DNA from 2 places in the Glutamicibacter sp. NPDC090743 genome. Region 2 is predicted to be linked to the other one. Evidence: predicted binding sites of a transcription regulator. Region 2 holds the regulator's gene; the other holds the start of a gene.
What was found. The regulator LexA, encoded in region 2, represses DNA repair genes until DNA is damaged. The targets are predictions, from matches to a motif close to TCGAACANNTGTTCGA.

Region 1: a site for LexA is predicted at 986-1,001, ahead of uvrA (excinuclease ABC subunit UvrA). Genes of this name have one in related genera too.

Annotation. Positions count from the first base shown of each region.
Region 1 covers NZ_JBIVXE010000001.1:555,425-558,834, forward strand. Annotated here, with positions in the region: gene ACIQTS_RS02680 (GNAT family N-acetyltransferase) at 1-295, opposite strand, end outside; gene uvrA (excinuclease ABC subunit UvrA) at 1,027-3,410, shown strand, end outside.
Region 2 covers NZ_JBIVXE010000003.1:43,634-47,043, reverse strand. Annotated here, with positions in the region: gene ACIQTS_RS06670 (ATP-dependent DNA helicase) at 1-740, shown strand, start outside; gene ACIQTS_RS06665 (glycoside hydrolase family 76 protein) at 846-1,925, shown strand; gene lexA (transcriptional repressor LexA) at 1,982-2,701, opposite strand; gene ACIQTS_RS06655 (LysM peptidoglycan-binding domain-containing protein) at 2,960-3,313, shown strand; gene ACIQTS_RS06650 (histidinol-phosphate transaminase) at 3,395-3,410, shown strand, end outside.

The sequences.
Region 1 (3,410 bases), on a different contig from region 2:
CCTGTCGCAACGCGACAAAAGAAGCATTTTCGAGGAACTGACCAAACTCGTTGGCAAAAGTTTCTTCCATCTCGGATTGAGCTTCTTCAAGAGTCCCGGCCGCAATTCCGGGTGGGTACGCTGCGAAATACGGATCAGCTAGCTCCGTCGCGGATGAAGATTCTGCATGGCAAATTTCTGCGTACGAAGAAACAGCGGGAGCGAAATCTGCGTTCTGAAGAACAGCTTGCAAAACATCAGAGGGCATGGCAAATCCATTCGTAGGTCTTCTGAACTGATTGAGAGAAAACTTCATGAATGGAACATGACTTGAATCTAGCATCCAAAAAATCAGTGGTCTACAGAAAATTTTCCAATACTTTTGACGTGTTGAGTAGGCTCAGCTTGCTTTCGACGAAAGTGTCCCGAAAGCCGGTCACAAATAGGATCGCGCCACGTGCTGACTCGCATCGCAGAAGTTTCATGGATTTACAGGAACACCGGCTGTTCCGTATGCCCCGTCCGTGTAGTGACCGGTGAGGGGGGCGCGAAACGGAACGGTGTGGCGCTGCCTCATGATGTCGAATGCTTGCACAGAAAACAATTGCTGTCGGATGGCATGCACCGCGGACGATGCCATTGCGCGGAACATTTGGCCAGGTTCGCTATGTTGTTGCATTGCGGATCAGCGGTTGCGGTGCCCCTGGTTGGCGGCGTGAACCGAACGTCGAATTTTATCCGTTTTCCCGCTCGTGCAACACAGAGCATGCGCTCGCCGCTCATTGGCATCTGCGAGATAGCTGCGAACTTGGGGAGGGGACGCACACGTGACAGGCACAAGCGGGAATCCAAGGGCCCGGTACCTCGAATGGGACGTCGTGGTCCGATCTGGATTCATGGGGACGCCGGCTCACCGGTCGACATTCCGGGTGGATGGACGAGCACGCATTGCGCTCGCCGTGCGCAGGATCAGGGGTTTGGAGAATTAACTGTGAGTTGCGTCCATTCGTACACGTATTCGAAGTAGTTTTCGATTAGTATGGCCTCGTGGCTATTTCATCGCAGAGTAAAAGAACTGATCTGACTCGCCTGGTCGTCAAGGGTGCACGCGAGCACAACCTGAAAAACGTGGACATTGATCTCCCGCGTGACGCAATGATTGTCTTTACCGGCCTTTCCGGTTCGGGCAAGTCCTCCTTGGCCTTCGACACCATTTTTGCCGAAGGCCAGCGCCGCTACGTCGAATCTCTCTCTGCCTACGCCCGCATGTTCCTCGGCCAGGTGGACAAGCCCGATGTGGATTTCATCGAGGGCCTGTCGCCAGCGGTGTCCATCGACCAGAAGTCGACCAGCCGCAACCCGCGTTCCACCGTGGGCACGATTACCGAAGTGTACGACTACATGCGCCTGCTGTGGGCCCGCGTGGGCCGTCCGCATTGCCCGATCTGCCACGAACCGATCTCCAAGCAGACTCCGCAGCAGATCGTCGACCAGCTGATGGAGCTACCGGAGAAAACCCGCTTCCAGATCCTCGCCCCGGTAGTGCGCTCGCGCAAGGGCGAATTTGTCGACTTGTTCGCGGAGCTCTCTTCCAAGGGCTTCGCCCGTGCCCGCGTTGACGGCACCACCATCCAGCTGAACGATCCGCCGAAGCTGGCCAAGCAGGTCAAGCACACCATTGAGGTGGTCGTCGACCGCCTGGCCATCAAGGAAGATGCCCGCCAGCGCTTGACTGACTCCATCGAAACGGCCCTGGGCATCGCCGAAGGACGCGTGCTGGCCGACTTCGTGGACCTGGACGAGGATGATCCCCAGCGCGTGCGCGCGTTCTCCGAGAACCTGGCCTGCCCCAATGAGCATCCGCTGGCCATCGATGAGATCGAGCCGCGTACTTTCTCCTTCAATAACCCGTTCGGTGCCTGCTCGGCCTGTTCCGGCATCGGCACCAAGCTGGAAGTCGATGAGCACCTGATCGTCCCGGATACCGAGGTCACCCTGGCCGAGGGTGCGATCGCCCCATGGTCATTGGGCAAGGCCACCACCGAATACTGGAACCGCCTGATCGAAGGCCTGGGCCATGAGCTGGGCTTCACCATGGACACCCAATGGCAGGACCTGCCGGCTGCTGCCCGCGAAGCGATCCTGAACGGCAAGGACCACAAGGTGGTCGTGCAGTACAAGAACCGCTTCGGCCGCGAGCGCAAGTACTCCACCGGCTTCGAGGGCGTCATCTCCTACGTGCACCGCAAGCACCAGGAAACCGAATCGGATCACGCCCGCGACCGCTACGAGCAGTACATGCGCCAGATTCCGTGCCCTACCTGCGGCGGCGCGCGCCTGAACCCGGCGTCGCTCTCGGTCTTGGTGGGCGGGCGTTCCATCGCTGAAGTTGCCGCCATGGACCTGCGTAGCGCCGCGGAATTCCTCTCCACGATCGTGCTCACCGCACGCGAGGCGCAGATCGCCGCGCAAGTGCTCAAGGAAATCGACGCGCGCATGAAGTTCCTGCTGGACGTCGGGCTGGAGTACCTGACCCTGGAACGCGCTGCTGGCACCCTGTCCGGCGGCGAGGCGCAGCGCATTCGCCTGGCTACGCAGATTGGTTCGGGCCTGGTCGGCGTGCTCTACGTTCTGGACGAGCCGTCCATCGGCCTGCACCAGCGCGATAACCGCCGCCTGATCGACACCCTGCTGCACCTGCGATCGCTGGGCAACACCCTGATCGTGGTGGAGCACGACGAAGACACCATTGCCGAAGCTGACTGGATCGTGGACATCGGCCCGGGCGCCGGCGAGCACGGCGGCGAAGTGGTGCACTCCGGATCCCTGGAGGGCCTGAAGCAGAACACCAAGTCGCTGACCGGAGACTACCTTTCGGGCCGCAAGCAGATCGACATCCCGTCCAAGCGCCGCAAGATCGACAAGGAGCGCAAGCTCAAGGTGGTCGGTGCCAACGAGAACAACCTGCAGAACGTGTCGGTGGAGTTCCCGCTGGGCGTGCTGACCGCGGTGACCGGCGTGTCCGGCTCGGGCAAGTCCACCCTGGTCAACGACATCCTGTACAAGGTGCTGGCCAACAAGCTCAACGGCGCCAAGCAGGTGCCCGGCCGCCACACCCGCGTGCAGGGCCTGGAACACCTGGACAAGGTGGTCCACGTTGACCAGTCGCCGATCGGCCGGACCCCGCGTTCGAACCCTGCGACCTATACCGGCGTGTTCGACCACATCCGCAAGCTGTTTGCGGAGACCAATGAGGCGAAGCTGCGCGGCTACCAGCCGGGCCGTTTCTCCTTCAACGTCAAGGGCGGACGCTGCGAATCCTGCTCGGGTGACGGCACGCTGAAGATCGAGATGAACTTCCTGCCGGACGTCTACGTGCCCTGCGAGGTCTGCCATGGCGCCCGCTACAACCGCGAAACCCTGCAGGTGCT
Region 2 (3,410 bases):
CCACCTTGGCCATTGGCTCGCAGTTCGACTCGGTAGCAGGCTCCTTGGGCCTGATGGGCGCCGGCGCTCCATCATGGACCGGCGTAGATGTTGGCAGCCCTTTCGATTACCCCAAGCAGGGCATCCTCTACGTGGCCAAGCACCTGCCCAAGCCAGGACGCCAACTGGCGGCGGAGACGCTGGATGAGATCGAAGATCTCATCAAGGCCTCCGGTGGCGGCGCCTTGGCGCTGTTCACTTCCAAGCGTTCCGCCGAGGAAGCGGCAAGCATCTTGCGCGAGCGCCTGGACGTGGAAATCTTGTGCCAGGGTGAAGCCAGTATGAAGTCGCTGGTCGAACAGTTCAGCAGCGAACGCGACACCTGCCTGTTTGGAACCATGACCTTGTGGCAGGGCGTGGACGTGCCAGGCGATTCTTGCCGGCTGGTCATCATCGACAAGATTCCTTTCCCGCGCCCGGATGATCCTATCTCCAAGGCCCGTTCCGAGGACGTGGCCAAGCATGGCGGCAATGGCTTCATGCAGGTTGCCGCCACCCATGCGGCGATTCGCCTGGCCCAGGGTGCTGGGCGCTTGATTCGTTCGGTCGGGGATAAGGGCGTTGTGGCGATCCTTGATTCGCGCATGGCCACGGCGCGGTATGGCAGCTTCTTGAAAGCTACCCTGCCGCCGATGTGGCCGACTGTCGATAAGAAGGTCATCACTGGTGTTCTCAAGCGATTGAACCCGGGCGGGAAATAGCCGCAGCCAGAATATGAACTTGAGCTGTCCTTCGGGACAGCTCAAGTTCTTTAACCGGTACCAGCATGATGCTTCCAGATGCACTAAGGTCTGTGACAAGAACTGATGAAGCTCGAATCGGAAGGCACCATGGAGTCCATGCAGGAATTGGCGCACCAAGCCGCGATCGACACCCACCAGCGGTTCGGGCATCGCCTCATGGGGTTGCCCGGAACGTGGATTGGACAGAGCTACAGCAAAGCGCATCGGTTGCGCGACGGAAGCATGCTCAGCAATCTCAATGGTTTCGCGCACCCGCTTGCGGAGTGGAACTATTGGTGGCAGGCGCACTATCTGGATGCCATCATCGATGAGGGCCGATCGAACTGGGACGAAGGCAACGAACACCGGGCGCGCGAAGCGCTTGCCCGGGCCAACGGCCTATTGCGCGGCATTCGAATTCGAAACTTCGGGATCTTGCCCAACTACTTCTTCGACGACATGGCTTGGCTTGCCCTGGCCAGCGGCCGCCTGTCAAAGTTCACGCAGCTGGTGACGGGACACAGGAGCCGTCCTGCCGAGGCGGCAGTTCGGACGCTGGGACGGCAGCTCCATGCCGGCATGGATGGGGTGCTGGACGGCGGCCTGTACTGGTCCAGAAAGCGGGATTTCAAGAACACGCCAGCCAACGCGCCGGCGGCACTGTTCTTTGCCCGTACCGGGGAGAAAGAGACCGCGCGAGAGCTTCTCCAGTGGCTGGAAAAGAGTCTGTTCAGCGTGGAGCGAGGACTGTATCTGGACGGACTTCGGTTGACCACGCAGGGACACGCCGTGGAACCAGCGGTCTACACCTATAACCAGGGCCTGGTGCTCGGGGCATTGCTTGAGCTTGGCGAGCCTGCTGATCTGGCTCACGCTAAAGTACTGATCGATGCCACCACGAAATCGCTGTCAACTGCTGCCGGGGTCCTCTCGTTCAACAGCGGGGGAGACGGCAACCTGTTCGCGGGGATACTCTGCCGATATCTGGCCCTCGCCGGTAATGATGTCCGCTTGGAAGCCCGGAGCCGGGAGCAGGCCAGGAGGCTGGTCATGGCAACGGCGCGCCATCTGGCTGACCAGGAACCACGCCGGCTTTCGGCGGCAATCCAACGCTGGATGATCTTCTCGGCGGCCGCTCAATTCGAGTTGAACGCCGGCCAATAGCGGGTTAAACGAGAATTGCGCTGGTGCCAAGCACCAGCGCAATGACCGTACGTATTCTAGAGCGAGCGCATCACCGAGACGACGCGTCCCATGATCGTTGCGGCATCACCCAAAATTGGTTCGTAGCGCGAGTTCTGCGGAAGCAGCCAGGTATGCCCGTCACGCTGCCGGAAAGTCTTTACCGTGGCTTCTTCATCGAGCAGGGCAGCTACGATGTCGCCGTTGTCCGCCGTCTGCTGGCGGCGGACAACTACCCAGTCGCCATCGCAAATCGCAGCGTCAACCATTGAATCGCCGGAAACCTTGAGCATGAACAGTTCGCCGTGGCCTACGAGCTGACGAGGCAACGAGAAAACATCTTCGACGGACTGTTCGGCAAGGATCGGACCGCCGGCAGCGATACGGCCAACCAGGGGAACCATGGTGGTGTCAGCGGAAGTGCTCAATTCAATGATCTTGGCGTCTTCGCTGGCATCTGGCTCGACCGGCTTCGAAACTTCGGCCTTCTCGGCGTCTTCGGCCAGCTGCAGAGGCAGCAGGATTTCCATTGCGCGCGGACGGCGTGGATCTCGACGGATATAGCCGAGCTTTTCCAGCTGGCTCAGCTGGTGGGTGACGCTCGAAAGGCTCTTGAGCCCCACTGCGTCACCAATCTCACGCATCGATGGTGGATAACCGTTCTTGCCGATTGACCGCTGGATCGTCTCCAGGATCTTCTTTTGGCGAATCGTCAGCGAACGTGCATTCGATCGGGGAGTGCGTTGTGAAGCTGACATGAGATTTTGCCTTCCCTAGCAATCATTCGAAAGTTCGTAAGCCCAAACTGTCGGCGCTAGATGGTGAGATGTTTTCATTGCTCGTCTACTTCGAAATCTTAGTAGATAAGCGAGCTTCTTTCAAAGATTTGTTCGAAAACTTCTGGACAAGTTCCGCAAACCTCTGTTAGAACAGATATACGAGGTTCGAACAAGTTTTCGAATCTACGCTTTCGAATACAAATTCGCATCACTTGAATTTCTTGAGGAGACAAAGTCATGGCAACCGTCGCACTTGACTCAAATCAGACCCAGGCACCACTGAAGATCCGCATCAACCGTCGCGGATGGGCCGTGCTTGTAGGTATGCCCATTTTCGCACTCACCATCGCCGCAGCTTTCTTCATCTCCATGTTTGCCTCTGACGCGCATGCCGCAGCCGATACTCCTGTTGGAGTCGGAACCGTTGATGTCACCGTTATTCCAGGAGATACGCTGTGGAGCCTGGCCAGGGATTACGCCACCGGTTACGACGTGACCTCGGCAGTGGGCCACATCGCCGAACTCAATGCCCTGACCAGCAGCGAAATCCAGGTTGGCGAAACCCTCTCGATTCCGGTCCTTGCCGGCTAGCTTCTCCAGCCTGCTTCGAGTTTGTTACCTGCTGCCGTAGCGGATTCACCGGCAGGCGCGCTGCGCACGTAGACTTGATGCGTGAATGACCGCAGTG